DNA from 3 places in the Streptomyces sp. NPDC056628 genome. Region 3 is predicted to be linked to each of the others. Evidence: riboswitches for the same ligand, from Rfam matches in the RefSeq annotation. Region 3 holds a riboswitch; each other region holds the start of a gene.
The links. A riboswitch is a leader RNA that binds a small molecule or an ion and turns the genes downstream of it on or off. The one in region 3 is predicted to bind cyclic di-AMP.
Positions count from the first base shown of each region.

Region 1: another riboswitch for cyclic di-AMP. It lies ahead of ACFRAC_RS18385 (transglycosylase SLT domain-containing protein); the one in region 3 lies ahead of ACFRAC_RS33360 (peptidoglycan DD-metalloendopeptidase family protein).
Region 2: another riboswitch for cyclic di-AMP. It lies ahead of ACFRAC_RS30725 (M23 family metallopeptidase); the one in region 3 lies ahead of ACFRAC_RS33360 (peptidoglycan DD-metalloendopeptidase family protein).

Region 1 covers NZ_JBHTWG010000013.1:88,438-91,666, reverse strand. Annotated here, with positions in the region: gene ACFRAC_RS18390 (HAD family hydrolase) at 1-492, shown strand, start outside; gene ACFRAC_RS18385 (transglycosylase SLT domain-containing protein) at 542-1,276, opposite strand; cyclic di-AMP (ydaO/yuaA leader) riboswitch at 1,281-1,457, opposite strand; gene ACFRAC_RS18380 (polyprenyl synthetase family protein) at 2,235-3,229, shown strand, end outside.
Region 2 covers NZ_JBHTWG010000037.1:42,084-45,312, reverse strand. Annotated here, with positions in the region: gene ACFRAC_RS30730 (aldo/keto reductase) at 1-526, opposite strand, end outside; gene ACFRAC_RS30725 (M23 family metallopeptidase) at 675-1,691, opposite strand; cyclic di-AMP (ydaO/yuaA leader) riboswitch at 1,703-1,860, opposite strand; gene ACFRAC_RS30720 (PP2C family protein-serine/threonine phosphatase) at 2,093-3,229, opposite strand, start outside.
Region 3 covers NZ_JBHTWG010000047.1:24,694-27,922, forward strand. Annotated here, with positions in the region: gene ACFRAC_RS33350 (DUF6126 family protein) at 1-38, shown strand, start outside; gene ACFRAC_RS33355 (tyrosine-protein phosphatase) at 54-851, opposite strand; cyclic di-AMP (ydaO/yuaA leader) riboswitch at 1,434-1,590, shown strand; gene ACFRAC_RS33360 (peptidoglycan DD-metalloendopeptidase family protein) at 1,595-2,521, shown strand; gene ACFRAC_RS33365 (SGNH/GDSL hydrolase family protein) at 2,819-3,229, shown strand, end outside.

The DNA.
Region 1 (3,229 bases), on a different contig from region 3:
CAGGACGGAGTCGAGGGGCTCACGCTCATCGAGCCGGGTTATCTGATGCCCCACCCCACGCTGCCGGCGGTGCGGGTGCGGCATCGCGACGACCTGTGGTGCGAGCCGATCAGCAAGGTGCTGCTGCGCCATCCGACGCTGTCGGACGACGAGTTGGCGGTGACGGCCCGCGCGGTGGTGGGCTCGCTGGCGACGGTCACCATGTCGGGGCCGGGCACCGTCGAACTCCAGCCATGCGGCATCACGAAGGCGACGGGCCTCGCGCTCGCCGCCGAGCATCTCGGCCTGGGTCCGCACGAGACCATCGCCTTCGGGGACATGCCCAACGACATCCCCATGTTCGACTGGGCCGCCCACGGGGTGGCGATGGCCAACGCGCATCCCGAACTCAAGTCGGTCGCGGACGAGATCACCTTGTCCAACGAGGACGACGGCATCGCCGTCGTCCTCGAGAGACTGTTCGCCCGCAGCCTGGCCGAGTTCCCCTACTAGAGGATCCCTGCCGCAAGTTCCCCTACTGGAGGGGGAGAGCCGGCACGGCTCAGTAGGGGCCGTTCACGTTGTCGATCGAGCCGTAGCGAGCGGCCGCGTAGTTGCAGGCGGCCGTGATGTTCGCGACCGGGTCGAACGGGTCGTACGCGGTGCCCGGCACGTGGTACGTCGCGAAGGTGGGGTCGATGACCTGGAGGAGACCCTTGGACGGGGTGCCCGCGATCGCGTTGGAGTCCCAGTTGTTGATGGCGGCCGGGTTGCCCGACGACTCACGCATGATGTTGCGGTGGATGCCCTCGTAGGAACCGGGGATCCCCTTCTGCGCCATGATGTCGAGCGCCTCGCGGATCCAGCCGTCGAGGTTGTCGGCGTACGTCTTCGCGGAGGCCTGGGTGGCCTGGGCGACGGCGGACTCCTTGACGGGGGCGGACGCCGTGCTCGCCTTCGACGGCTCGGCCTTCTTCGTGCTCCGGACCTTCAGGTCGACACCCGGGTGGATCAGCCGGGGGTCGTCGCCGATGGCCTTGCGGTTGTCCTTGTAGAGCTGCCGCCAGCCGCCCTGGGCGTCGTAGCGGTCGGCGATCCCGTACAGGGTGTCGCCCTTCTTGGTGGTGTAGCTGACGGAGCCGACCGTGGCCACGGTGGGGGCCTTGGCGGGCTCGGCGGCGCTCGCGGTGGTCGCGCCCAGCAGGGGGAGCGCGAGAGCGGCGGTACCGGCTCCGGCGGCGATGACGCGCCGGGCGAACGGGCTGGTACGGGTGCGGCGGTGCTGGCCTCGGGACATGGCGCTGTTTCCTCTCCGGCGCCTGCGAGGTGAGCTGTCGGGTTCGGGCGGGAGATGCCCGGCCACGCCGCCGTAGGACGACGTGACTTCACCCCTAGCCGTCCCGGCGCGCCATCGAGGCGTGCGGTACGGCGACTTACCTGGGTCCCCCGCTCCTGCCGTGCGAGTGCGTTGTGTAGGTGGATGACTCGGGCGGCGGCAGGATTCGGCGTCCGCCCGACAGAGCGGGAACGTATGCGACAGCACATGTGTGGAACAAGTGCCGCAAGCACCTGACGTGCTAGTTGACCATGGTCTGAGGCGTATGAGGCGCTTGATCCTTTGCGGTTGCCAATTCTCAACTCGCTTTTGTGGCAAGGGGTCGACGGGCTCCGGCGGCGGAGGGGCCGATCTGGGGCCGCGTGACCCAACTCACGGCGATCACAACAGCGGCAAATCGGGCAATGATTCCAACTACCCTGTTATTGCCTACACGTGGAAAGCTCACCGTCAACGCGCCCATCTGCCCCTTGAGTCCGGAGAGTCCGTTTTGTGGGTGTGGAGCAAAAGGTGCGAAAGGGTGGCGACGCGCCCGGGGTGCCGGCGCGCAGGAACCTCGCCCTTCGTGTCGGTCGTTGAGGAGGCGTGGAGGCGTCCGGAGGGCGGGTCGGGGTAGACGGGGGCGGGGGTGTCGCGCGGGCCCGCGGTGCATCCCTCGAAGAGTCGAACGCAGTTTCGGTTCGGGAAAGGATGGGGGAGTGGGCGGCTACACACAGTGACGCGCCGATAAAACGATGAATGTCCGTCCTTATCGGGTGATCAAAAAACATACCGACCGTGAACCGATGTCGCCCGTGGTGGACGGGTGGGCGGCATCGGTGATCGAAACGTGACCGGATACGCTGACTTGAGTGATGGCAGCGACCTATCGACAAACCGTGTAACCAGCCGAAAGACACCAGCAGACAGGAGACCCCTCGTGACCGTCGTCGGGCCGTTCGGGCTGAGCGTGCGGGACCAGGCTCTGGAAGCCGATGTCCAGGCCGGATTGGCGGCTGTCGAGGAGGGACTGCTCGAAGCCACCAAGAGTGAGGTCCCCTTCATCACCGGAGCCGCCCAGCACCTGGTGCGGGCGGGCGGGAAGCGCTTCCGGCCGCTGCTGGTGATGCTCGCCGCGCGCTTCGGGGACCCGTATGCCCCGGGGATCGTGCCGTCGGCCGTGGTGGTGGAGCTGACCCATCTGGCGACGCTGTACCACGACGACGTGATGGACGAGGCCGAGGTCCGGCGCGGTGTCGACAGCGCGAACACCCGCTGGGGGAACTCCGTCGCGGTCCTCACCGGCGACTTCCTCTTCGCGCGCGCCTCGCACATCCTGGCCGACCTCGGGCCCGAGGCGGTGCGGGTGCAGGCGGAGGCGTTCGAGCGGCTGGTCACGGGCCAGATCCTGGAGACGGCCGGGCCGCAGGACGGCCGGGACCCCGTGGAGCACTACCTCGACGTGCTGAGCGGCAAGACCGGGTCGCTGGTGGCGGTCTCCTGCCGCTTCGGGGCGATGATGTCGGGCGCCGACGAGACCATGGTCGACGTGCTCACCCAGTACGGGGAGCGGCTCGGCGTCGCCTTCCAGCTCGCGGACGACGTCCTGGACATCGCGAGCGACTCCCACGAGTCCGGGAAGACGCCCGGCACCGATCTGCGCGAGGGCATCCCGACCCTGCCGGTGCTGCGGCTGCGGGAGCGCGCGGAGCGTCTGGGGCTGCCCGAGGACATCGCCCTGTGCGAGCTGCTGGACTCCGACCTGAGCGACGACGCCCGGCTCGCCGAGGCGCTGGCCGCCCTGCGTGAGCACCCGGCGCTGGAGCACGCCCGGCGGGACACGGTCCGCTACGCGGAGGACGCGCGCGCCGCGCTGGCGCCCCTGCCGGAGAACGACGCGAAGGCCGCCCTGATGGAGCTGTGCGACGCCGTCGT
Region 2 (3,229 bases), on a different contig from region 3:
GGGCCAGGCCCTCGCGGTCGGAGAAGGCGAGGGAGGCCGCCAGCCGCTCCGCGGAGATGTTGGACGCGCCGATGTGCCGGACCTTGCCGGCCTTCACCAGTTCGTCCAGGGCGCCGATGATCTCCTCGACCGGCACCTCCGGCTCGTCGAAATGGGTGTAGTACAGGTCGATGCGGTCGGTGCCGAGGCGGCGCAGCGAGGCGTCGGCGGCCGCCTTGATGGTGGCCGCTTTCAGACCGCGGAAGTCGGGGTGCTGGCCGACCTTGGTGGCGATCACGACGTCGTCCCGGTTGCCGCGGGCCCTGAGCCAGTTGCCGATGACGGTCTCGGACTCACCGCCCACGTTGCCCTCGACCCACGCCGAGTACGAGTCGGCCGTGTCGATGAAGTTGCCGCCCGCCGCGGTGTAGGCGTCGAGGACGGCGAAGGAGTTTGCCTCGTCGGCGGTCCACCCGAAGACGTTGCCGCCCAGGCAGAGCGGGAAGACCTCGAGGCTGGAGGAGCCGAGCTTGCGCAATGAAGTCATGTAAGTCATCAACGACGGCGGCGGTACCGGCGATTCCGCTTCGGAGATGAATTCCGTGTGAAAGGGGCGATCCGGCGCACCGAGGACCGGCAGCCCTGACGTCGGGGGGTCGTCGTCAGGACCGCCGGGGATCAGGCGGGGAGGGTGCTCAGGGGGTGAGGCCCTTGCCGCGCAGCCAGGCCAGCGGGTCGATGCCGTTCGCGCTGCCGTCGGGGTGCACCTCGAGGTGCAGGTGGGCGCCGGTCACGTTGCCCGTGGCGCCGACGCGGCCGATGACGTCACCGGTGTTGACCTTCTGGCCGACGCTGACGCTGATCGAGGACTGGTGGGCGAACCAGATCTCGGTACCGTCGTCGAGGGTGAGCTCGGTCTTGTAGCCGTAGGAGCCGTCCCAGCCGGCGAAGGTGATCGTGCCGGAGTGGACGGCCTTGATCAGGGTGCCGGTCGGCGCGGCGAAGTCGAGGCCCGTGTGGTGCCCGGACGACCAGTAGGCGCCGGCCTCGCCGAAGGTCGAGGTGAGGGTGTACGAGGAGGTCGGCAGCGTGTACTGCTTGGCCAGCTCGGCGAGACGCTCGGCCTCGGCCTTCTTGCGGGCCTCCTGCTCGGCGGCGGCCTTCGCGGCGGCGGCCTTGTCCTTGGCCTCCTTCTCCGCCTTGGCGGCCGCCTCGGCGACCTCCTTCTCGGCGGCGGCGACGGCGGCCGCGGCGGCCTTGCTGTCGACCTGGTCCTGCTGGAACTCGGCCTGGGCGATGATCCGGCTGCGCAGCGCCTCACCGGCGTCGGAGCCGCTCCGGGCGGTCTCCTCGCCGGTCTCGCCCATGGTGCTGAGGGCGGTGGCGGTGTCGCCCGCGGCGGAGTCGTCGTCGGAGATCAGGGGCAGGTCGGGAAGGGTGATGGCGACCGGCGGCTTGCCGCTCTGCGCGGTGGCCATGCCGCCCGCGCCGACGGCCGCTATGACGCCGACACCGAGAACCGTGGAGCTGCGGGCGAGTCCCCCGCCGCGCTGCTTGGAGACGCGGTGCCTGCCGCGCACGGGGCGGAGGGATTCCGCGGTCGGGTTCCACTCCTCGAAGGGGCCGTCGTCGGTGCGGTCGTAGCCGAAGGTGTCGGCGGGGCGCTGACCGGGTACGAACGGGGCATGCGGAGCAGGACGGTTCGACGCCACGTGGGCGTACTCCTTTCCTTCCTTCTCGCCTACCGGGTTAGCTGACGGGTTCGGAGCAGGAAGGTCTCCTACGCGCGTATACGTGCCGTGATGTCACGGTGGTATCCGCGCGATTCACCCCAAGGTGGTGGTTCCCCGGTTCCTTCGCAGGATTCGGCGCGTGCGCACGGAGCCGCCTCTTGTGACGGCTGGGACGACCGCGCTGCGTTATCGAACGTTAATAGACGCGGGGTACGGATTCCAAGCCGTTCCACTTGATCATTAACGTTTTCCGGCGGGACTTACGGGTCACGAGCGGGCTAAATCGGGCGAGTTGCTCTCGTCGGTTCGTCCGCCCGTTTCTGATGGTGTGTCAGTCGTTATGCGGAGGGGATTCGTTCACTCACCGTCCGTGAGAGACGTCAGGGGCGGCGTACGGCCAGGAGGGCCAGGTCGTCCGCCATGCCGCCCCCGGAGTGACGGCGTGCCTGGGCCGCCAGCGTCCCGAGCAGCGCGGCCGGTTCGCGCAGCGCGTCGGCCCGCCCCGCCAGAGCCTGCTCGGGGTCGTAGAACCGGCCTGTGCGGTCGCGTGCCTCCGACAGCCCGTCGGTGTAGAGCAGCAGCGTCGCACCGCTCGGGAACTCGGCCTCGTCGGCCCGGTCGGGCCAGGTGCCGAGCCCGCCCATGCCGAGCGGCAGCGCGGGGTCGCTCGCGGGCAGCGGCCGCACGGCTCCGTCGGCGTACAGCAGCAGCGGCGGGGGGTGCCCCCGGTTGACGACACGCACCTTCGGAGCGCCGTGCGGCAGTTCTGCGAGGACGGCGGTGGTGAAGCCCTCGCGGGGGTCCCCTCCGTCGCTCCGGCTGCTCGCGCGTGCCAGGGCCCGCTCCAGCCGCTGCGCGACCGCCTCCAGGGTGTTCTCCTGCTCGGCGGCCTCCTGGAAGGCCCCGATCACGGCGGCGACGGCGCCGACCGCGCCGAGGCCCTTGCCGCGCACGTCGCCCACGATCACCCGGACGCCGTGCGGGGTGTCCTGCACGGCGTACAGGTCACCGCCGATGGAGGCGTCCTCCTGGGCCGCCTCGTAGCGCGCGGCCACCTGGAACCCGCCGACCCGTTCGGCCGGTTCGGGCAGGAGGGCGCGCTGGACGGCCTCCGCGACCCGGCGGGCGGAGGCCAGGCGTTCGCCGCTGCGGCGGACGAGGACGTTGATGACGACGGCGAGGGCGGAGACGACGACCACGGTGACCAGTTCGGTGACCGCCCCCACCGTCTCCAGGCCGCCGACGGTGAACCGCACGACGAGCAGCGCGCAGACGGCGGCGGCCCCGGTGCACACCGTGCCGCGCAGCGAGTAGAGGGGGGCGGCGACGAGAGGCGCGGCGGTGAGGAAGGGGGCGCCGGAGAACGCGAGGGGGGCGGCGAAGTCGTAGGCCAGTCCGGCCGCGATCAGCAGGGCGGGCAGCGCCCGCACCGACCGGCGCACGTACGAGATTCGCCCTTCCTCCACCTGACCAGGGTTGCCGAAGCGGTGGCGGCGGGCGAGCGGGGTCGTCCGACC
Region 3 (3,229 bases):
TCGTCTTCTTCCTCTTCGAGGCGGGCGGCGGGAAGTAGGCGCACCCCGCGCCCTCAGTCGAGAAGCCGCTCCCGCAGGCGCTCCCGCGCCTCGGGGGTGAGCCGCAGACCCTGCTCCAGGTAGGTGTCGACGTCGCCCCACGTCTCGTCGATCGTGTCGAAGGCGGCCTTCAGGTACTCCGCCCGTGCGTCGAAGAGAGGGCTCAGCAGCTCCATGACCTCGGGCGAGTACGCCGAGGGGGCGCTGCTGCCGCGCCGCACCTTGTAGCGGCGGTGCTTCTCGTTGGACTTCAGATAGTCGGCGACGATCGCCTCCCGCTCGACGCCGACGGCGAGCAGTGTCACCGCGATGGACAGGCCGGCGCGGTCCTTGCCGGCCGCGCAGTGCATCAGCGCCGGGACGCTGTCCTCCACCAGGGAGTGCAGCACCCGTGAGTGCTCGCCGGTGCGCTCCGTGACGATGGAGCGGTAGGAGGCGATCATCCGGGCCGCGCCCTTGCCGTCCGCCAGGATCTCCCGCAACTGGTCGAGGTCGCCGTCGCGGACCATCTTCCAGAACTCCGCGCCGTCCGCGGGGTCGGACAGCGGCAGGTTCACATTGCGGACACCCGGCAGCTCGACGTCGGGGCCCTCCAGCTTCTGGTCCGCCGCGTTGCGGAAGTCGAAGATCGTGTGCAGCCCCAGCGAGTCGAGGAAGGCGGCGTCCTCAGGGGTGGCGTGGGCGAGGTGGCCGCTGCGGAACAGCACGCCGTGGCGCACCCGTCGTCCGTCCACGGTGGGCAGACCGCCCACGTCGCGGAAGTTGCGCACACCGGCCAGTTCGGGCTCGGTCGACGGGATCTGCTGCGTCACGGGGGCTCCTCCCGGTGGGCCCCGCCGGCGCGGCTCGGCGGTGAGGCCGGCGAGGTGCGCTTCTGACGATACGACATGACTGTGCGCGCCAATCAGTTGTCCACAGGCGACAGCTGGGGAGTAATGACCTGAAACGGGCAAGTCGCCGTATGTCATCATCGATGACGGATGTTTTATCCCGATTCGCATCCGATGCGAGGTGATTCCCTCTGGGATTCAGGTCGGATTCGCGCCGAAGGTTCGATGTGCCGGATATCCGTTGACGTCACATCTAGGCTTTCTGTCCGAATTGATGCCTTCATTCCAACTCGTTCTGAAATAAGGAAACCTGGAGCGACGTCACGTGAGGAGCGTCATATCCGTGACGGTGCGTCGCCCGTCATGTCCACGTAATCGGCCTGCCGCTTATGGGAATTCGAGGGTGGCGACCTCTTCGAAATACACGGAGTGTGACCGGTGAATCCCGTAAGGGATCAAGACGAGCGCATTCGGTCGGAACCCCTCACTTGTTCCCATGCGTCTTTCTCGCTTACGTTCACCACCAATCCGGACGGACGCCGAATCCTGCCGCCGACCGGAATCCGCGCACACTCACCCGTCCACGGCAGGAGCGGGGGACCCACAGGTACATCGCCTGTTCCGGTCCCGGAACAGGCTTGGGGTCAAGCCGCGTCCCGACGCGGCCGGGCATCTCCAGCCCGCACCCGACAGCTCACCTCGCAGGCGCCGGAGAGGAATTCGCCATGCCCGCCAAGGGTAAGCATCGCCGTCCCAAGTCCCTGCGCTTCACCCGGACGATCGCCGTCGCCGGAACCGGTGGCGCCGCTCTCGCGCTTCCGCTGATCGGGGCCACCGGCGCCCACGCCGCGACCGGCCAGTCCGTCCCGGAGAAGGCGGTCCAGTCCGTCCAGGTCGCCGCCGAGAAGGCCCCGGCGCAGAAGACCTCCGCCCAGAAGACGCGCACCTACGAGGTGAAGCGCGGCGACTACCTGGCGAAGATCGCCGACGAGCAGGACGTCCGCGGCGGCTGGAAGAAGCTCTACGCCGACAACCGCGAGGCCGTCGGCGCCGACCCGTCGCTCATCCACCCGGGTCTGAAGCTCTCGATCGGCAAGAACGCCGCGACCGCCGCACCCAAGGCGTCGGCCCCGTCCTCCTCCCCGTCCGAGCCGTCCGCGAAGCCCGCAGCGCCGAAGAAGGCCGCCGCGCCGAAGAAGGCCGCCACGGCCGCGCAGAGCGCCGACGAGGCGAGCACCGTCAACGGCTTCACCGCCCCGGTGTCCGCCGCCGCCGTCGGCACCTCCTACAAGGTCGCCGGCAGCATGTGGTCCAGCGGCTACCACACCGGCGTGGACTTCTCCGCCGCCACCGGCACGCCCCTGAAGGCGGTCGGCGCCGGCACCGTCGTCTCCGCCGGCTGGGGCGGCGCGTACGGCAACCAGGTCGTCATCCGGCTCGCCGACGGCTACTACGCCCAGTACGCCCACCTGTCCTCGCTGTCCGTCTCCAGCGGCCAGACGGTGACCGCGGGCCAGCAGATCGGCCTCTCCGGCGCGACCGGCAACGTGACCGGCCCCCACCTGCACTTCGAGATCCGCACCACGCCCGACTACGGCTCGGACGTGGACCCGGTGGCCTACCTCCGCTCCAAGGGCGTCGCCATCGGCTGACCGCCCCACCGCACGGCGCGCACCACCTGCCTGACACGCACGCGCACCACCTGCCTGACACGCAGCCGAAGGCCGGACCCCGATCCCCGGGGTCCGGCCTTCGGCCCGTCCCGGGCGGGCACGGGTCGCGTTTCGGCGCTCAACGTCCCGGCCAGGAGCCGTATTCCGGCTTTGGTGAAGGCTTTGGCAGTGGCTTATCTCACCGTTCGTCAACCTCTTCCTACGGTCGCGTAGGTCACATCGGAAGGTGAATCATGTCCCGACGTGACAGACGATTCGAAGAGTGACAGCAGAGCAGTGATCGGGTCGTACGTCGCGGTGGGGGACAGCTTCACCGAGGGCGTCGGCGACCCCGGCCCCGACGGGGCGTTCGTCGGCTGGGCCGACCGGTTCGCGGTCCTTCTGGCCGACCGGCGGCCCGAGGGCGACTTCCGGTACACGAACCTCGCCGTGCGCGGCAGACTGCTCGACCAGATCGTGGCGGAACAGGTCCCCAAGGCCGTCGAATTCGCCCCGGACCTCGTGTCGTTCTGCGCGGGCGGCAACGACATCCTGCGGCCCGGCACCGACCCCGACGAAGTGGCCGAACGGTTCGAACGGGCCGTCGCCCGGCTCGCCTCGGCCGCGGGCACCGTGATGGTGACGACGGGCTTCGACACCCGTGGCGTGCCCGTGCTGAAGCACCTGCGCGGCAAGATCGCCACCTAC